Regions from separate parts of the Mesorhizobium sp. B2-4-7 genome, predicted to be linked through region 2. Evidence: predicted binding sites of a transcription regulator. Region 2 holds the regulator's gene; the other holds the start of a gene.
What was found. Region 2 encodes LexA, which represses DNA repair genes until DNA is damaged. Its sites were predicted from a motif close to TGTTCNNNNTGTGTTCNG; they were not measured.

Region 1 (10,455 bases), on a different contig from region 2:
CCTAAGCTGAATTGACCCTGCACTCCCAACATGCCAAAGGCCCGCGAAAGCCTTTCATCTGGAGCAGCCTGATGACCGATCGCGTCGAAATCGCCGGATTGCGGATCGCCCGCGAACTTCATGACTTCGTTGTCAACGAGGCCGCTCCGGGCACCGGCATCGATCCGGACAAATTCTGGAACGGCTTTTCGGCCATCGTCCACGACCTCGCGCCGAAGAACCGGGCACTGCTGGCAAAGCGCGACGCTATCCAGGAAAAGCTCGATGACTGGTATCGCGCCAATGGCGCGCCGGTCGACATGGAAGCCTACAAAACCTTCCTGAAGGAGATCGGCTATCTCGTCCCCGAAGGCCCGTCCTTCTCGGTGACGACCGAAAAGGTCGATCCCGAGATCGCCGTCGTCGCCGGGCCGCAGCTTGTGGTGCCGGTGATGAATGCGCGCTATGCGCTCAACGCCGCCAATGCCCGCTGGGGCTCGCTCTATGATGCGCTTTACGGCACCGACGCGATTCCCGAGACGGACGGCGCCGGGAAGGGCAAGGGCTTCAACCCCGCGCGCGGTGCGAAAGTCGTCGCCTGGGCCAAGGACTTTCTCGACCAGTCGGTGCCGCTCACATCGGGCAAATGGGCCGGCGTCAACGGCCTTTCGCTGGCCAATGGCGCGCTGCGGCTCAGCGCCGGCGCCGGCTCGACCACCCTTGCCGATGTCAGGCAGTTCGTCGCCTATCGCGGCGATGCCGCCAACCCGCAAGCCGTGCTGCTGGTCAGCAACGGCCTGCATATCGAGATATTGATCGACCGCGACAACCAGATCGGCCGCACCGATCCGGCCGGCATCGCCGACATCATCCTGGAATCGGCGCTGACCACCATCCAGGACTGCGAGGATTCGGTCGCGGCGGTGGATGCGCAGGACAAGGTCGTCGTCTACCGCAACTGGCTCGGCCTGATGAAAGGCGACCTGGCCGAAGAGATCACCAAGGGCGGCCGGACCTTTGTCCGCAAGCTCAACCCCGATCGGTCCTATACCTCGCCCAATGGTGGCACGGTGACGCTGCCCGGCCGCTCGCTGATGCTGGTCAGGAATGTCGGCCACCTCATGACCAATCCGGCGATAACGGACCGAGACGGCAACGAGGTGCCGGAAGGCATCATGGACACCGCGCTGACCGCGCTGATCGCGCTGCACGATATCGGGCCGAACGGCCGCCGCGCCAATTCCCGCGCGGGCTCGATGTATGCCGTGAAGCCCAAGATGCATGGACCCGAGGAAGTCGCCTTCGCCGTCGAGATATTCGATCGCGTCGAGGCCCTGCTCGGCATGGACCAGAATACCGTCAAGATGGGCATCATGGACGAGGAGCGGCGCACCACCGTCAACCTCAAGGAGGCGATCCGCGCCGCCAGGGAGCGCGTCGTGTTCATCAACACAGGCTTCCTCGACCGCACCGGCGACGAGATCCACACCTCGATGGAAGCCGGCCCGATGATCCGCAAGGGCGACATGAAGCAGGCCGCCTGGATTTCCGCCTACGAGGCCTGGAATGTCGACACCGGGCTGGAATGCGGGCTTGCCGGCCATGCCCAGATCGGCAAGGGCATGTGGGCGATGCCGGATTTGATGGCGGCGATGCTCACCGAGAAGATCGCCCACCCCAGGGCCGGCGCCAACACCGCCTGGGTGCCTTCGCCGACCGCGGCGACGCTGCACGCCACCCACTATCACAAGGTCGATGTCCACGCCGTCCAGGCGGCGCTGAAGAGCCGGCCGAAGGCCAAGCTCGACGACATCCTGTCGGCGCCGGTCGCGGTGCGGCCCAACTGGTCTCCGGCCGACATCCAGGCGGAACTCGACAACAATGCGCAAGGCATTCTGGGCTATGTCGTGCGCTGGATCGACCAGGGCGTCGGCTGCTCGAAAGTGCCCGATATCAACGATGTCGGCCTGATGGAGGACCGCGCCACGCTGCGCATCTCCTCGCAGCACATCGCCAACTGGCTGCACCATGGCGTCTGCACGGCCGACCAGGTGATGGAAACGATGAGGCGCATGGCTGATATCGTCGACCAGCAGAACCAAGGCGACCCGCTCTACCGGCCGATGGCCGCCGATTTCGACGGCTCCGTCGCCTTCCAGGCCGCCTGCGACCTCGTCTTCAAAGGCCGCATCCAGCCCAACGGCTACACCGAACCGGTGCTGCACGCGCGGAGGCTGGAACTGAAGGCGAAGGGAGCGGCCTGAACCGGAGAGTTGAAGCCGGCAGGCGTTCCGCTTCCCTCCTCTCGAAGCAGCGCGAACTACGCCGCCTGCGCCACTCGCTCCGAACTCATCCGGTAGGAGATCGCTTCGGCCAAGTGAATGCGGCCGACGGTCTCGCTGGCGTCGAGATCGGCCAGTGTTCTCGCCACCTTCAGCACGCGGTGATAGGCCCGCGCCGAGAAGGCGAGCTTTTCGCTGGCGTCCTTGAGCAGCGACAGGCCCGATGCGTCGGGCATGGCGATCTCCTCGATGACCGCCGGCGCGCAATGCGCGTTTGTGGTGGCGCTGGTGACGCCGAGCCGTTCGAAACGCTCGCGCTGGAGGGTGCGGGCACGCGCCACGCGCAGCGCCACGTCGGCGCTCTTCTCCGCCCGGTCGGGCCGGATCAGGTCGCTGGCCGAGACCGCCGGCACCTCGATCCTGAGATCGATGCGGTCGAGCAGCGGTCCCGAGATGCGCGCCTGGTAATCGGTGCGGCAGCGTTCGCCGCGCAGGCAGCGATAGCCGGGCTCGCCGGCCATGCCGCAGCGGCACGGGTTCATCGCCGCCACAAGCTGGATGCGCGCCGGATAGGTGACGCGGTGGTTGGCGCGCGCGATCATGCAGTCGCCGGTCTCGAGCGGCTGGCGCAACGCGTCGAGCGTCTGCGGCGTGAATTCGGGAAATTCGTCGAGGAACAGCACGCCGTGGTGCGCAAGCGACACTTCGCCCGGCCGCGCCCGGATGCCGCCGCCGACCATCGCCGCCATCGAGGCCGAATGGTGCGGCGCGCGGAACGGCCGCCGGTCGGTCAGCTTGCCCTCGCCGAGCTCGCCGGCGACGGAGGCGATCATCGATACTTCGAGCAATTCCTTCGGCGCCAGCGGCGGCAGGATCGACGGCAGCCGCTGCGCCAGCATCGACTTTCCCGATCCGGGCGGGCCGACCATGAGCAGGTTGTGTCCGCCGGCCGCCGCCACCTCCAGTGCCCGCTTGGCGGTTTCCTGGCCCTTGATATCGGCAAGATCGGGCAGGTCGCGCGCCGCGGCATGGATACCGGCTTCGGGGCGCGACAGCACCTGCGTGCCGCGAAAATGATTGGCGATGGCGATCAGGCTGCGCGGCGCGAGTATGTCAAAGTCCTTCCCGGCCCAGGCGGCTTCCGGGCCGCAGGCGAAGGGGCAGATCAGGCCCTTGCCTTCGGAATTCGCGCCGATCGCCGCCGGCAGGGCGCCGGCGACCGCCGCGATGGTGCCGTCGAGCGACAATTCGCCAAGCACGACATAGCCGGCCAGCATGTCGCCCGGAATGGCGCCAAGGGCCGCCATCAGGCCGAGCGCGATCGGCAAATCGTAATGGCTGCCCTCCTTGGGCAGGTCTGCCGGCGCAAGATTGACCGTGACCTTCTTGGACGGCATCGACAGGCCGGAAGCATGGAGTGCCGCCTGCACCCGTTCGCGGCTTTCGGCCACCGCCTTGTCGGCCAGGCCGACGATGTGCATGTTGACCTTGCCGGGCGCTATCATAACCTGCACGTCGACCGGAACGGCCTCGATGCCCTGGAAAGCAACCGTGCGAACCCGCGCCACCATGTTTTGCCCCCGGATCTGGGCTTGCCCCAAGCCTTTTGCAATCAGGCCGCGAAGGGCCTGGCCCGGAGACAATCACAATTCCTCGGCTAAATCAAGAACATTACAGGAACGCGCAATCGCTGAAGTTGCAGCGCGATTGTCTCCGGTTGCAAAAACGGAACATGGTTAATACGAAATGAAAACGGTTACTTCCGCTTGGCCTCCACCGCGTCCCAGAACAGGCTGGCGATATCGGCGCCGCCGAAGCGTTTGACTTCACGCACGCCGGTCGGCGAGGTCACGTTGATCTCGGTCATGTAGTCGCCGATGACGTCGATGCCGACGAGGATGAAGCCACGTTCCCTCAGTGCCGGCCCGATGCGGGCGCAGATCTCGCGTTCGCGCTCGGTCAGCTCGGTCTTCTCGGCGCGGCCGCCGACATGCATGTTGGAGCGGGAATCGTGCTCGGCCGGCACCCGGTTGATGGCCCCGACCGGCTCGCCGTCAATCAGGATGATGCGCTTGTCGCCCTTGCGCACGTCCTTGAGGTAGCGCTGCACGATGTAGGGCTCACGGAACAACTGGCCGAACATTTCGAGCAGCGAGGCGAGGTTGCGGTCGGCCTCCAGCAGGTGGAAGATGCCCGCTCCGCCATTGCCGTAGAGCGGCTTGACGATGATGTCGCCGAATTCCTTGCGGAAGGCGGCGACCTCCTGGGGATCCTTGGTGATCAGCGTTTCCGGCATCAGGTCGGAAAACTCGGTGACGAAGATCTTTTCCGGGCTGTTGCGCACCCAGGCCGGGTCGTTGACCACCAGCGTCCTGGGGTGGATGCGCTCCAGTATGTGCGTGGTGGTGATGTAGTTCATGTCGAAGGGCGGATCCTGTCTCAGCAGGATCACGTCCATCTCCGACAGGTCGGTGCGCACCTTCTCCCCCAGCGAATAGTGGCTGCCCTTCTCGTCGCGTACCTGCATCTCCTCGATGCGGGCGAACACCTTGCCGTCGCGCAGCGACAGCCGGTCGGGCGTGTAGTGGTAGAGCTGATGGCCGCGCCGCTGCGCCTCCAGCGACAGCGCGAACGAAGTGTCTCCGGCGATCGACACGGTGGAGATGTGGTCCATCTGGACGGCGATTTTCAGCTTCATGGCAGGTCCCCAGCACGGTCGATGAGAGAGCGATATAGGGGTCCCGGCGCCTTCTGCCAATCGGGCCACGCCGCTAGCGGTCGAAGACCAGCCTGGAATAGCCGAGAAAGGACAGCCCCATGGCGGCCAGCGAAGCGAAAGCAAGGGCGGCCAATGGCGGGGTTGTCGGCAGGACGACAAGGATGGCGCAGTAGACCAGATAGTTGGCGATGCTGGTGGCGATGCCGACGCTGCCATAGCGCGCGCCTTCCCGCACCAAGCCGCGGCTCGACGGCGAGAAGGTCAGATGCCGGTTTGTCTGCCAGGTGACACAGAGTGCAAAGCCGATGGACAGCATGCGGGCGCTGAAAGGGCCGAGCGGCGTGACCGCAAGCAGCAACCAGAGGGCGGCCGCGTCGGCGACGAAGCCGATGCCGCCGGCAAAGACGAAGCGGACGAGACGGCTCACCGCTTCATGCGGCGCGAGGCGTCTTGCCTGGGCCGGCCTTCGCGGCAGTCGGCTCGTTGGCGCGCTCGCGCCGCTCTATGCGGCCCGAAGGCATCGACAGGTAGAAGATGCGCTTCTGTTCGGCGCGGCCGCGCGACACCGAGTCGAGGATCACCCCAGTCACACCAGCCAGCATCGATAGCAAGAGCAGGCCGACCGACAGCACCCATGTCGGCATGCGCGGCACCAGCCCGGTCTCGGCGAATTCGACCAGCACAGGCGCCATCAGGAACAGGCTCGACACCAGGAAGACCAGGGCGAAGGCGCCGAAGAAACGTAGCGGTTGCGTTTCCTTCATCAGCATGGCGAACATCCACAGGATCCTGGCGCCGTCGCGAAAGGTCGAAAGCTTCGATGACGAGCCGTCCGGCCGCTTGCCGTAATCGAGCGCGATCTCGCTGACGGGCAATTTGAGCTGCGAAGCATGAACCGACATTTCGGTCTCGATCTCGAAGCCGCCGGAGACGGCCGGGAAGCTCTTGACGAAGCGCCGGGTGAAGACGCGGTAGCCCGAGAAGATGTCGGTGAAATCGCTGCCGAACAGCCCTTTATAGAGGCTGTTGAAGACGCGGTTGCCGAAGGCATGGCCGGTCCTGCCGGCATCGTCGGTGACGCCGCGCCGGGTGCCCACCGCCATGTCGGAGCGCTCGGTCAGAAGCGTGTTGATCAATTGCGGCGCGTCTTCCGGCGCATAGGTGCCGTCGCCGTCGGCCATCAGGTAAATGTCGGCGTCGATGTCGGCGAACATGCGCCGCACCACATTGCCCTTGCCCTGGCGCGGTTCGCGCACCACGATGGCGCCGGCGGCGCGGGCCCTGAGCGCGGTCAGGTCGCGCGAATTGTTGTCGTAGACATAGACCGTCGCCAAAGGCAGCGTCTCGCGGAAGCGCCGCACCACCTCGGCGATCGTCAATTCCTCGTTGTAGCAAGGCAGCAGCACGGCGATGGCGGGTTCGTAGCGAAGCTCTTGCGGCATTTTCCTCTCCGGGTGCCTCGCCGCCACGCGCGGTTCGCGCCGAAAGTCAGGCGCGTTCAGGCGGTTTTACTATTTATTGAAGCCGTTAAGGCTAGGTTTAAGGCCGACTTTACGAGTGTCGATTGGCCGAAAAAGCCCGGCATTCCTGCCAGGGGCGATGGGATGAGCACAGCCAGCAACGGCGCTTCCACCTGGAAGTCCGACATAGCGTTTGCGTTGCTTGCCGCCTTGCTGCTGCTGGCGCTCGATCTCTATGCCGGATTCCCGCAACTGGCCAACCCGGCCGGCGACAATGACAGCCTGCTGCAACTGGTGGAGGTTCGCGACCTCCTGGCCGGCCAGGGCTGGTTCGACCTGCACCAGTACAGGATGGGGCTGGAGGGTGGCTTCGTCATGCACTGGTCGCGGCTGCTCGACGCCCCGCTGGCGCTCGGCATGCTTGCCCTGTCGGCCCTGACGGGCAGTGCCGCTTTGGGCGAGCAGGTCGTGCAGGTGCTTTGGCCTCTCCTGCAATTCTGGCTCGCGCTGTTCTCCATCATGCGCGCCGCGCGCGCTTTCGCCGGCGAGCACGCGGTCCTGCCCGCCGCGGTGGTCGGCGGAGCGGCCTTGTATTATCTCGGAATCTTCTCGCCCGGCGCGCTCGATCACCACAATGTCCAGCTGATGCTGACCTTGGCCGGCTTGGCTTTGCTGCTTGAAGCACCTCGCCACCGGACAGCCGCCCTGTTTGCCGGCGCGTGCGCCACCCTGGCTTTGGCGATCGGCATGGAAAGCGCCCCCTATGCTGGAACCCTGGGCGCCATCGTCGCCCTGCTGTTCCTCGTCAGCGGTGGCGGCGAAAGGCTGATCGCCAGGGATTTTGGCTTGGGCGTCACCGCCGTCTCGGCCCTTGTTTTCATCACCACCATACCGGCGTCGGCATGGGGGCAGGCGCAGTGCGACACCTTCTCGACCGTGCACTTCGTGGTTGCCGCGCTTGCCGGCGCCGGCCTTGCGGTCATCGCCTCATGGGGCGCCGCCAATGCGACGTACGGCCGTCGCCTGGTCTCGCTCGGCCTGCTGGCATTCGTGCTTGTCCTTGTCGTGATGTTTCTGTTCCCGCAATGCCTGGCTGCCCCCTATGCGGGCCTCGACCCGCGCCTCCAGCAGATGTGGCTCGGTCATATCGACGAAGCGCAATCGATATTCCAGCTCGTCGCGGCCGATCCGGCCAGAGCGGTGGCGCGCTTCGCGACGCCGCTGGTGGCGACCGTCCTGATGGCGCTGCGCCTCGGCAAGGGCGGCTGGCGGCGGCAGGACAGTCTCGTCGGCGCGCTGCTGGTGGTGGCTTTCCTGGTCAGTGCCTGGGAGGTCCGCGGCTCGACCTTCTCCATCGCCTTCGCGGTGATCCCGCTTTGCGCCTGGATCGCCAAATGGCGGCAGCGCGCCGAAAACAGCCCGTCCGGCGGCTCCGTGTTCCGTATGGCCGCGGCCTGGCTGATCTCGGTCAATGCGGTTTGGTCCAGCGCTGCCGAGGCGGCATCGAGCGCCTTCCAGATCGGTGCGGCCGTCACCGATGTCGGCATCGATGCACCTTGCAACAGCAAGGCCTCGTTCGCCGCGCTCGCCCGCATGCCTGACACCACGGTGCTGGCCATCTCCAATCTCGGCTCGCCGATCCTGGCCTTTACCGGTCATCGCGCGCTCGCTGGGCCCTACCACCGCAACGTCGCCGGAAACCTGCTCGTATTCGATGCCTTGCTGGGCTCGGCCACTGACGCGAAAGCCGTCGTGGCAAACCATCGCGTCGGGATTGTCGCGCTCTGCCGCGGCAATCCCGAAACCAGGCTTCTCGCAACCAAGGCGCCTGACGGCTTTCTGGCCGGGTTGATGCATGGCAGCGTGCCGGATTGGCTGGAACCGGTGGCGGAGACCCGGGGCACGCCGCTGGAGCTCTATCGCGTTCGCCCCGCCGGTTGAGAATCCGCCTGAGCGACGACGCCCTTGAGCCCGGGCGGCTTTGCGGAGGGCAGCGTGCTCTAGCGGCGAAAAATCGATTTTCCCGATACGTTTCCTAAAGGGTTTGCTGCCAGTCTCGGAAATAAATTCCGACTTCGAGAAACAGGGACACCGATGCAAACTTCGTTTGGCACCGGTCAGGCAAACAGGGAGAGCACGGATCTGGCATTCACCGATCCGTTGACCGGGCTTGGCAACCATCGCCGCTTCTTCGACAAGGTCGATCGCCTGATCAGCGACCGTGCCGACGATCCCGCGCCCTTCACCGTCGGCATTCTCGACCTTGATGGCTTCAAGCCGATCAACGATCTGTTCGGCCACAAGGCTGGCGACGACATCCTGATCCAGGTGGCGATGCGGCTGCGCGCCTCGATGGACGGCCATTCCACCGTCTGCCGCATCGGCGCCGACGAATTCGCCTTCCTCTATCCGCTGGTGTTCAGCGAGGAGGCGGCGGCCGAAAAGTCGCGCATGCTGATCGAAATCCTGTCGGCCCCTTACGATGTCGGCGAACGCACCGCGAGGCTGTCGGCCTCCGTCGGCTGTTCGCTGTTCTATTCCGGCGACGAAACCACCGAGATCCTCATCAACAAGGCCGAAACGGCGCTTTACCATGCCAAGCGGTCTGGCCGCGGCCGGGTCGTCGTCTATACCCGCGAAATGGAAGAGGCGGCCAAACGCGTCACCCGCATCGAGCAGGCGTTGCGCCGCGCCGTCTCGGCCGGCGAGGTGGAGCCGCATTTCCAGCCGATCGTCGACCTCACCACGCGCCGCACCATCGGCTTCGAGACGCTGGCGCGCTGGACCGACCGCGACCTCGGCTCGGTGCCGCCGACCGTCTTCATTCCGATCGCCGAGGAGCGCGGCATCATCGGCCCGCTGTCGCAGCTGGTGCTGCGCAAGGCGACCGAGGCGGCGAGAAGCTGGCCGAAGGACCTGTTCCTGTCGTTCAACCTGTCGCCCTCGCAGCTCGTCGACCAGAACACCGGCCTGCACATATTGGCGATCCTCGATCGCACCGGCTTCGATCCGCGCCGGCTGGAGATCGAGATTACCGAGACCGGCCTGATGAACGATCCGGCCTCGGCCGCGCAGATCGTCGAGGACCTGCGCCGCGTCGGCATCCGCGTCTCGCTTGACGATTTCGGCACCGGCCAGTCCTCGCTCGGGCGGCTACGCGAATTCCATTTCGACAAGTTGAAGATCGACCGCGCCTTCGTCTCCTCCATTCTCGATGACCGCCCGTCGGAGCACATCATCCGCGCCATTCTCGCAATGTGCGAAGGGCTCGGCATGGATGTCGTCGCCGAAGGCATCGAGGAAGAGGCGCAGGCCGACCGGCTCGTCCAGTTCGGCTGCGCCGGTGGGCAGGGCTATCTGTTCGGCAAGCCGGCCGATGCCGACGCCACGCTCGGCTATCTCCGCGATTCCTTCCGCGGCGCCCTGCGCGCCAAGGCGGTCTGAACGGGCGATTGGCCCGTTCGATCGAGGCCGTGCCGTGCCTGCGCGCGGTCTCCAGGCTTTTTGTCAGACATAAGCCTCAAAATCCGTCTTTTCGCCCTTGCCCGCCGGATCGGTCTGGCTAGGATGCGCGCCGGTCAACCCGGGAGACGAAAACCATGATGCCATCGGCACGTTTTGCCGACCTCGAAGGCGCTTCGGTGCTGATCACCGGCGGCGGCTCCGGCATTGGCGCGGCATTGACCGAGGGTTTCATGCGCCAGGGCGCCAAGGTCGCCTTCATCGACATCGCCGACAAGCCCAGCACCGCGCTTGCCGACCGCATCGAGAAAGAGCTCGGCCGCCGGCCGCTCTACCTCAAGTCCGATCTGCGCGACATCGAAGCGCTCCGGGCGTCTGCCGCGAAGGCGGCCGAAGCGCATGGCGACGTCACCGTGCTGGTCAACAATGCCGCCTGGGACGAACGCCACGCCGTCGAAGACGTGACGGTGGAGTTTTGGGACAACAACCAGGCGATCAACCTCAGACCGCATTTCTTCACCGCGCAGGCGGTGGCGCCGGGCATGAAGCGGGC
Region 2 (10,455 bases):
CGCGCAAGGTGCCGGCTGAAGTGACGGCCGGCTCCCTCGTGACCGGCTATGCCAGGCTGTTGCCGCCGACCGGGCCGGTGCGGCCGGACAGCTACGACTTTTCCTTCGACAGCTACTTCGCCGGCATAGGCGCCAGCGGCTTCTTTCTCGGCAACCCCAAAATCGTCTCAGCCGATGACAGGCCGTTGTGGGCCGCCCTCTCAGCCGCCATCGAGAGTGCTCGCGAAAGCATTGCCGACCATATCAGGGGCAGCATCGGCGGCGCCGAGGGCGAGATCGCCGCGGCGCTGATCGTGGGTGTTCGCGCCGGGATTCCCGACGAGATCAATGAAGCGATGCGACGCACCGGCATCTACCACATCATCTCAATTTCCGGGCTGCACATGGCGCTGGTCGCCGGCACCGTCATGGGTCTGCTGCGTGGCGGCTTCGCGCTGTTTCCGAACTTTTCCTCCCGTCGGCCGGTCAAGAAATACGCGGCCGCGGCGGCACTTTTCTCGATCGCCGCCTACCTCGTCATTTCGGGCGTCGTTGTCGCCGCCGAACGCAGCTTCATCATGCTGGCGGTGATGCTGATCGCCGTTCTGTTCGATCGGGCGGCACTCACCATGCGCAATCTGGCTATTTCGGCGATCGCCGTCATCGTGGTGTCGCCGCACGAGGTGGTAGGGCCGAGCTTCCAGATGTCGTTCGCCGCCACCGCGGCCCTGGTCGGCGCCTATGCCGGCTGGTCGGATCGCAAAGCCGACAAAGCGCGGACCCCGCCGCCGCAACGGACCTTGCCTGGCCTGCTGACGCGAAAATTGCTGCTGGCGACAGGTGGGCTGGCGATGACCTCGATTATCGCGGGAAGCGCCACGGCGCTTTTCGCCATCTGGCATTTCCAGCGCGTGTCGCCGCTCAGCCTGTTCGCCAATCTTGCCGTCATGCCGATCGTTTCTGTCGTGATGTTCCTTGCGGTTGCCAGCGCGCTGCTGATGCCGTTCGGGTTCGATGGACCATCCCTTTATCTGATGGGCAAGGGACTGGCCGCGATGATCGCCATATCAGGATGGATCTCGCAACGCTCGCCGGTCGACGCGGTCGGGTTGATTTCGCAGCAATCCGTCCTTCTGGTGGCGATCGCCCTGGTCATCGCGACGATGGCCACGACATGGCTGCGGCTGGCGGCACTTCCCTTCGCGCTCGCCGGCCTGTTGACCGTCTCGGACACGCGCACGCCGGACGTGCTGATTTCGGAGGATGCCCGCCTGGTGGCGTTGCCGATCGGCGGCGGCGAGCTCGCGATCAACCGGGCGCGCCCGAACGAATTCACCGTCGATAATTGGAAACGCGCGCTGAAGTCCGAAACCATCGTTGCGCCGGAACTGTTCGACAGCGGAGACCGACAGTTCGACATCTTCGATCCCGCGCAACTTCCGGCGGGAGCGCCTTTCTATTGCTTCACGGGCCTGTGCATGGCCCGGCATACCTCGGGGGCGATCATCGCGCAGGTGGAGGATCGCAAGGACGCCTGGAGGGCCTGCTCCTATGCGGATCTGATCGTCATCAACGACCCCGCGGGCTACGACCCCTGCCACAATCCGCTGGTTCTCGTCATCACCAAGCGGCAGCTCGCTCGTAAGGGAAGTGCCGCCGTCTTCTTCGACCGGCAATCGGCGACGGCACCGGCACGGGTCAGCTTTGCCGTCGACAGGCCATATCGGCCTTGGCACGAACAGCGAAAATTCTCACGCGAGGCAAGGGGACTGCCGCCTTACCGTAAACCCGAAAAGCCCACCGCCGACCCCGCTCAGTAGCGCCTGATCAGGCCGACCAGCTTGCCCTGCACCTTGACCCTGTCCGGTCCGAAAATACGTGTTTCATAGGCCGGATTGGCAGCCTCGAGCGCAATCGAAGCACCCTTTCGGCGGAAGCGCTTAAGCGTTGCTTCCTCCTCGTCCACCAGGGCCACGATGATCTCGCCGGGACTTGCGGTGTCGGCATTGCGGATGATGACCGTGTCGCCGTCGAAAATGCCGGCCTCGATCATCGAATCGCCCTTGACCTCCAGCGCATAGTGTTCGCCGCCCATGATCATGTCAGGCGGCACTGAAATGGAATGCGTCTGATGCTGGATGGCGTCGATCGGCACACCCGCTGCGATGCGACCCATGACCGGGATCGACACCGCTGAAACCGCGTCGTCGTCATTGCCGGCAGCGGGCAGACGCGAAGACGTCGCCGGCTTGATCTGCCGGCTAGGGCTGCTGCCCTGTCCGAGGCTGCCTTGGATGACGCTCGGGGAGAACTTCTTTGCCGCGTTAAGACCCGGCGCGATCGAGTCCGGCAGGCGCAGCACCTCCAGCGCGCGCGCCCGGTTGGGCAGGCGGCGAATGAAGCCGCGCTCCTCCAACGCCGTGATCAGCCGATGAATTCCCGACTTGGAGGCGAGGTCCAGCGCTTCCTTCATCTCGTCGAAGGACGGCGGAATGCCGCTTTCCTTCAGCCGTTCATGGATGAACATCAAGAGTTCATGTTGCTTGCGCGTGAGCATGGCGGCCCCCAAAGGCATTGCACGAAGGGTCTGGAACCAGAATCAGAAAACAAACCCAGAACAAACACTATCTGTTCCAGTTGTGTTCCGCAACCATTTAAAGTTTAATGAATTTGTTAAGGCGACGGAAACGAAATGCCCTCCCGCAGCCAGCATCCTGCCAGCGCGGTCCGTCGTCAATGCGCTCCCGGGCCCTTTGAAACTATTTTGGTTAATGGCCTGTGGCCCGACCGGTCTCCACTCTTGGCACAAGCCTGCAAGCTGGGTGACCGGCAGGTGCGGGGTGCGTTTGGGCGGATTAGAAACCCCTGCGGCTCGTGAACGAAACGAAACCAAAATGCCAACTTCCGCCGGAAAACGGCCAGACACCACCACTGGTCGCGACGGGCTGCGTTCGTTCGTTCGCTTGACGAAACCGTATAATAATGTACGGTTTTCGAAGAGGAACACCAATGACCACGCCGAAGCAGGCCGCGCGACGCGAACGGATAGAGGAGGCCGCCTATGCGGTGCTCCGGGAAACCGGCTACAAGAGCGCCTCCCTGCTTGCTATCGCCAAGCGGGCATCGGCCTCGAACGAAACCCTCTACAACTGGTACGGCAACAAGCAGACCCTGTTTCGATCCTTGATCGAAGCCAATGCGGGAGAGGCAAGGAAGCTGCTGGAGGACGCCCTTCACCAGGCGCGCGATCCGCTCGAAACCCTGAACTTGCTCGGGCCAGTCCTGCTGACCCTCGTGACGGGCGACAAGGCGGTGGCGCTCAATCGCGCCGCGGCCGGCGACGTCAACGATACAGGCACGCTTGGCCAATCGATCGCGCAATTCGGCCGCAATACCATAATGCCGCTTCTTGGCGACCTGCTTCGAACCGCAAGTCGGGCCGGCCCGATCGCCTGTGACGATCCTGCCGAAGCCGCCGACATCTACATCAGTCTTTTGATCGGCGATCTCCAGGTTCGCCGGATCGTTGGGGTGCTCGAGGAACTGCCTCGGGCGGAAATCGAGCAAAGATCGAACCGGGCGTTCACCCTGTTCTTGCGCCTCTATGCGGCCAGCCCTTGCCCGGGCGGCAAAACAGCCGGCCCGTTTCCAGGGCGCTCTTCTCACCGAGGAACATCGCGACCATGAGCAAAATTCCCGATCTCGCAGCGATCGAGGCAATGGACACCGCGGATCCGCTGCGTGCCATGCGTGACCGCTTCACCTTGCCCCAGGGGGTGATCTATCTCGACGGCAATTCGCTGGGCGCCGCTTCGCCAGCCGTGTTCGGCGAGCTGCAGAAGGCCGCCACGCAGGAGTGGGCGCAGGATCTCATCCGCGCCTGGAACACCGCCGGCTGGTTCGACATGCCGGTCGAACTCGGCGACCAACTCGGGCGCCTGATCGGGGCCGCCGCCGGCCAGACGGTGGTCTGCGATACCACCTCGATCAACATCTACAAGGTGCTGCATGCGGCACTCGGGATGCGGCCGGACAGGTCAGTCATCATCGCCGAGGGGGACAGCTTTCCGACCGATCTCTATATGGCCGAAGGCGTTGCCTCGACGCGGCCGGGCACGGTGCTGCGGCTCGAGGGTGTCGATGCGCCGACCATAGAAGAACTGATCGACGAGCGGGTCGCGGTCATCCTGGTCAACCACGTCAACTACAAATCCGGGCAGTTACGCGACATGGCCGCGCTGACGCGGACGGCACATGATGCCGGCGCGCTGATTGTCTGGGATCTCTGCCATACCGCCGGCGCCTTGCCCGTCGAGCTCGACCGTTCGAATGCCGATTTCGCCGTTGGCTGCACCTACAAATATCTCAATGGCGGCCCGGGTGCCCCGGCCTTCATCTACGCGGCCGAGCGCCACCATGGCGATGTCCGCCAGCCGCTCAGCGGCTGGTGGGGCCATGCGCGGCCATTCGCCTTCGAACAGGGTTTTGCTGCCGGCACTGGCATCCGCCGGTTTCTCTGCGGCACGCAGCCTGTGCTGTCGATGCGCGCGCTCAAAGGGGCGCTCGATGTCTGGAACGACGTCGACATGGCAGAGGTGCGCAGGAAGAGCATGGCGTTGACCGATCTGTTCATCCAACTGGTCGAGGCAAAATGCGGCGCCTACGGCCTCGAACTCGAAAGCCCGCGCGATGGCAATGAGCGCGGCAGCCAGGTTTCGTTCCTCCACCCGCATGGCTATCAGGTGATGCGGGCCTTGATCGAGCGCGGCGTGATCGGCGATTTCCGCGCGCCATCCACGATTCGCTTCGGCTTTACGCCGCTTTATGTCGGCTATGTCGATGTCTGGCAGGCTGTCGAGGTGCTGGAAGACATTTTGCGCACGGACGCGTGGCAGGAGGCGCGTTTCGCCGTCAAGGCGGCGGTGACTTAAGAGCCTGTCGCTCAGAAAAGCGCAGTGGGTTCGGGATAACGATATGCAGTCGGCAAAGCTACGTCAGAGCCGGGTACGGACCTTCCACAGCTCCGGGAACAACTCCACCTCCAGCATCTTCTTCAGGTAGGACGCGCCCGATGTGCCGCCGGTGCCGCGCTTCATACCGATGATGCGCTCGACCGTGGTGACGTGGTTGAAGCGCCAACGGCGGAAATAATCCTCGAAATCGACCAGCTTCTCGGCGAGTTCGTAGAACATCCAGTAGCGCTGCGGGTCGCGGTAGATGATCTGCCAGGCGACAAGGACCTCTTCGTTCTCGGTCCGCGTTTCGCGCCAGTCCGTACGCCTTGCGTCGGCACCGATGTCGAAGCCGTTACGGGCGAGCAGCAGCAGCGCCTCGTCGTAGAGCGACGGTTGCGCCAGGATCGCCTCCAGTTTCTCGCTGAGGTCCGGCCGGTGCTTGTGCGGTCCGAGCATTGCGAGATTGCGGTTGCCGGCCATGAACTCGATGGCACGGTACTGCCACGACTGGAAGCCCGAGGACTGGCCAAGCGCGTCGCGGAACTCGGTGTATTCGCTGGGCGTCATCGTGCGCAGCACGTCCCAGGCATTGTTGAGCTGCTCGAAGATGCGGGCGACGCGCGAAAGCATCTTGAAGCTCGGTTCGAGACGGTCGGCGCGGATGGAGCGGATTGCGGCGCCGATTTCGTGCAGCGCGAGCTTCATCCAGAGTTCCGATGTCTGGTGCTGGATGATGAACAGCATCTCGTCATGGGCTGACGAAAGCGGCTCCTGCGCCTCGAGCACCTTTTCCAGATGCAGATAGTCGCTGTAGGACATGCGCTCCTTGAACGACATTTCCGCGCCCTCGGCGGACGGGTCGTAGGGCTTGCTCAATTGATCTTCTCCGCGCGCAGCCGGAAGCGCTGGATCTTGCCGGTCTGCGTCTTGGGCAAAGCGGCGATGAATTTTACCGAGCGCGGATATTTGTAGGGCGCGATCGTGGCCTTGACGTGATCCTGCAGACGCTTGACGGTCATTGCGTCTGGCGCCACGCCTTGCACGAGCACCACATGAGCCTCGACGATCTGGCCGCGCTCGGCATCCTCGGCGCCGACCACCGCGCATTCGGCGACATCGGCATGCGCCAGCAGCGCCGCTTCGACCTCAGGGCCGGCGATGTTGTAGCCGGCACTGACAATCATGTCGTCGGAGCGCGCTGCGAAGTGGAAGAAACCGTCCTCGTCCTGCCAGAACGTGTCGCCGGTGAGGTTCCACCCGTCGCGGACATAGTCGCTCTGCCTGGCATCGGCCATGTAGCGGCAGCCGGTCGGTCCCCGCACCGCGAGCCTGCCCGCGGTGCCGCGCGGCACTTCGCGCATTTCGTCGTCGACGATGCGCGCCTGATAGCCGCCAACGGCCTTGCCGGTGGAAGCGGGCTTCATGTCATCGAAGCGGTTGGAGATGAAAATATGCAGCATTTCCGTGGCGCCGATACCGTCAAGGATCGGCTTGCCGGTTTTCTCAGTCCATTCCTCGAAGACCGGCGCCGGCAAGGTCTCGCCGGCCGAAACGGCGACGCGCAGCGACGATAAATCGGCCCCTTCGTCCATGGCCTTGAGCATTGCGCGATAGGCGGTGGGCGCGGTGAAGGAGATCGTCGCTTTGTAGGTTTCGATGATGTGGACCATGTTGGGCGGCGTTGCCTGTTCCAGCAGCGTTGCCGCGGCGCCGAAACGCAGCGGGAAGATGGCGAGCCCGCCAAGGCCAAAGGTGAAGGCCAGGGGCGGCGAGCCGACGAAGATGTCGTCAGGCGTCACCTGCAGGATCTCGCGGGCGTAGGCGTCGGCGATGATCAGGAGGTCGCGGTGAAAATGCATCGTCGCCTTCGGCACGCCTGTCGTGCCTGAGGTGAAGCCGAGCAGGGCGACGTCGTCACGCCCGGTCTGCACCGCGGTAAACGTCACGGGCTTGTCGAGGGCGGCGCGATCGAGTTCGGCGTCGTGGTTGGCGGTGCCGTCGAAGCCGATGACCTGCTTGAGGAACGCGCTGTCCTTGGCGCAGGCGGTCATCTCGTCCATCAGCCTGGTGTCGCACAGCGCTGTGGTGATTTCGGCCTTGTCGACGATCTTGGCGAGTTCGCCGGCGCGCAGCATCGGCATCGTGTTGACCACGACGGCGCCGACCTTGGTGGCGGCCAGCCAGCAGGCCACCATTGCGGGGTTGTTGGCCGAGCGGATCAGCACCCGGTTGCCTGGCTTGACGCCGTAATTCTCGACCAGCGCATGCGCCAGCCTGTTCGTCCAGTCGGATAATTCCTTGTAGGTGCGGCGGCGGCCGTTGCCGATCAGCGCGGTGTGGTCGCCCAACCCTTTCTCGACCAGCCTGTCGGTCAGTTCGACGCCGGCATTGAGCCGTTCGGGATAGTCGAAGCCGTCGAGCAGGAAGTCCGGCCATTGATCCGACGGCGGCAGGTTATCGCGCGTGAACGTGTCGATATGCGCTGATGGCCCAAGCATTTTCGGCTGCCCCTGTCTGCCTCACGCCCATCGCTGAACAAGGCACAGGATTGCACCAGTCGAAATTTGTTTCAAGCCTAAAATGTTTTGCCCCCGGAGCATTGACGTTGCCGCTGTCGATCGCCATTGCTATCGGCTGAAACGATGCCGTCCGGGGGAGGGTGCCGATGCTCGAACATCGCATTGCCGATTGGGACAATGCCTACGCCAACGGCGCCAACATCGCCGGCAGCGATCGCTGGCCAGCTGCATGGGTCGAACCGGCGCAGGCATTTCGCGATGCGCTTGCGGCAAAGGGCAGGACTCAGCTCGACATCGCCTATGGCGACAGGCCGCGCAACCGGCTCGATCTCTTCCTTCCCGCCGGGGCACCCAAGGGGCTCGTCGTGTTCATCCATGGCGGCTACTGGCTGGAGTCCGACAAGGATAGCTGGTCGCATCTCGCCAAGGGCTCGGTTGACAGCGGCTTTGCCGTGGCGATGCCGTCCTATACGCTCTGCCCCGCCATACGCATCGCCGGCATCTCCCACGAGATCGGCGCGGCGATCGGCAAGGCGGCGGCGATGGTCGGGGGACCGCTTATGCTGACCGGGCATTCGGCCGGCGGCCATCTCGCCAGCCGCATGGCGACGACATCAACGCCCCTGGCGGCCGGCGTGGCAAGGCGCGTACGCCACGTCGTTTCGATTTCGGGCCTGCATGACCTGCGTCCGCTTATGCGCACCGGCATGAACGCGGCGCTGAAAATCGATGAAGCCGAGGCGCTGACGGAAAGCCCGGCGCTGCTGCGGCCCATGGATGGCGCTCGCGTCACGTGCTGGGCCGGAGGCGGCGAGCGGTCCGAGTTCTTGCGCCAGAACGCCTTGCTGGCCAATATCTGGACAGGGCTTGGTGCCGTCACGAGCGCGGTGGTCGAGCCGGACCGACATCATTACGACATTGTCGAAGGCCTGGCTGATCCGGTCCATCCGCTGACACGAACTTTGCTTGCGGAGTAGAAAAACGGCGAAACTTCACCTCAGCATTATAACGCTGCAGGCATTTCCTACAGCCGCGGCGGACGCAGACGGTTCGCGCACGATCAGTCCGTTGGCGTCGGCCAGTATCCTCAGCATCGAGGAATCCTGGATGCTGAAAGGGGTTGCCACCAGCATGCCGGCCTCTTGCCTGACCACCGCCCGCACATAGTCCTGGCGCAGATCATTGGCCTGCATGGCGGCGCCCAGCCTTGCCTGACGAATATCTTGCCGGAAATCGCGGCCGCCGAGGCGTGCCAGGAGCGGTTTCAGGAACAGTTGCGAGCAGACGAGGCTCGCCACCGGATTGCCGGGCAGGCCGATGCACCTGATGTCGCCGAGGCGGCCGAACATCAGCGGCTTGCCGGGACGCATGGCGATCTTCCAGAAACCGAGCGTCATGCCTTCGCCGGTCAGCACGTCATGGATCAGATCGTGGTCGCCGACCGAGGCGCCGCCAAGCGTGACGATGACATCAGCGCCGGCCGCGACCGCTTTCCTGACCAGCGCCGCGATGGCTTCCTCGCGATCAGCGGCAATGCCGAGATCAAGCGCATGCGCGCCGACCGATTGCGCGGCGGCGGCGACGCCATAGGCGTTTGACGAAATGATCTGGTCGGGGCCGAGTTCGCTGCCGGGCGGCAGCAGCTCGTCGCCGGTGGCGATGATGGCAACCAGCGGCCGCTTTACGACGCCCACCCGGGGATGGTTGGCCGAGGCGACAAGCGACAGTGCTGCCGGATCGAGCACGCGGCCTTTTTCCAGCAGGATGTCGCCCTCGGAGAAATCGAGCCCGAAGCGGCGGATGTTGCGCCCCTCGGCCGTCGGTTCGACCACCTCGATGCTGCCGCCGCCGAGGTCACGAACGTTTTCCTGGATGACGATGGTGTCTGCGCCTTGCGGCAGCGGAGCACCGGTGAAGATGCGCACGGCCTGCGCCTTGCCGACGGCGCCGTCAAAGCCGCGCCCGGCCGCCGCCACGCCCATCACCGAAAGCCGGGACGGCACGGACGCGACATCGACAGCGCGGACCGCGTATCCGTCCATGGCAGAGGCGTTGAAGGGCGGTTGGGTGCGCAACGCCACCACCGGTTCCGCGAGAACGCGATCCACGGCCTCGAGGAGCGAAACGCTTTCGCTCGCAAGCGGCGCAGCACCCTCCAGCAGGCGTTCGAGCGCTGCTGCGACCGGAAGCAGCGCCATCAGGCGACCGCCCCATCTTCGCCAGCGGCTTTGTAGTCGCCCGACTTGCCGCCGGTCTTTTCGACCAACCGGATGCCGGTGATGACCATGGCACGGTCGACCGCCTTGGCCATGTCGTAAATGGTCAGGCAGGCAACCGAAGCCGCGGTGAGCGCTTCCATCTCGACGCCGGTCTTGCCGGTGACGCGCGCCAGCGCAACGATCTTCAGTCCGGGCAGGGCAGGATCGGGCTCAATGTCGACGGAGACCTTGGTCAAGAGCAGCGGATGGCAGAGCGGGATCAGCTCATGCGTCTTCTTCGCTGCCATGATGCCGGCTATGCGCGCGGTGCCCAGCACATCGCCTTTCTTGGCATTGCCGGCCAGGATCATCTTCAGCGTCTCGGGCCGCATCGAGACGAAACCCTCGGCGACAGCGGTGCGCGTCGTTTCGTCCTTGCCGCCGACATCGACCATGTTGGCCTGGCCCTGCGGGCCGAGATGGGTGAGGGCGGCCGTCATCGTCAGACGGCCTCGGCCGCTGCCTTGCCGGTGAGCAGCGCGCGCGTTGCCGCGGTCACATCCTGCTGGCGCATCAAACTTTCGCCGACCAGGAAGGTGCCGATGTCGCTCTTCTGCAATCTGAGGCAGTCGTCATGAGAGAAGATGCCGCTTTCGCTGACCAGCAAGTAACCGCCCGGAATCATCGCCCGCAGTCGTTCCGAGGTTTCGAGACGGGTCTCGAATGTCCGCAGATTACGGTTGTTGATGCCGATTAATTGCGACGACAGCTTCAGTGCGCGCTCCGTCTCGGCCTCGTCGTGGA

Region 1: the regulator LexA is predicted to act here: its motif matches at 3,926-3,943, upstream of FJ946_RS08140 (YifB family Mg chelatase-like AAA ATPase).

What each region holds. Positions count from the first base shown of each region.
Region 1 is NZ_VFVH01000002.1:296,819-307,273, reverse strand. It holds gene FJ946_RS08145 (malate synthase G) at 72-2,243, shown strand; gene FJ946_RS08140 (YifB family Mg chelatase-like AAA ATPase) at 2,300-3,832, opposite strand; gene gshB (glutathione synthase) at 4,018-4,959, opposite strand; gene FJ946_RS08130 (GtrA family protein) at 5,033-5,407, opposite strand; gene FJ946_RS08125 (glycosyltransferase) at 5,412-6,422, opposite strand; gene FJ946_RS08120 (GtrA family protein) at 6,585-8,381, shown strand; gene FJ946_RS08115 (EAL domain-containing protein) at 8,535-9,884, shown strand; gene FJ946_RS08110 (SDR family oxidoreductase) at 10,040-10,455, shown strand, end outside.
Region 2 is NZ_VFVH01000009.1:164,623-175,077, forward strand. It holds gene FJ946_RS22615 (ComEC/Rec2 family competence protein) at 1-1,799, shown strand, start outside; gene lexA (transcriptional repressor LexA) at 1,793-2,536, opposite strand; gene FJ946_RS22625 (TetR/AcrR family transcriptional regulator C-terminal domain-containing protein) at 2,989-3,666, shown strand; gene kynU (kynureninase) at 3,663-4,910, shown strand; gene kynA (tryptophan 2,3-dioxygenase) at 4,974-5,810, opposite strand; gene FJ946_RS22640 (AMP-binding protein) at 5,807-7,432, opposite strand; gene FJ946_RS22645 (alpha/beta hydrolase) at 7,600-8,430, shown strand; gene glp (gephyrin-like molybdotransferase Glp) at 8,446-9,651, opposite strand; gene moaC (cyclic pyranopterin monophosphate synthase MoaC) at 9,651-10,151, opposite strand; gene trpC (indole-3-glycerol phosphate synthase TrpC) at 10,154-10,455, opposite strand, start outside.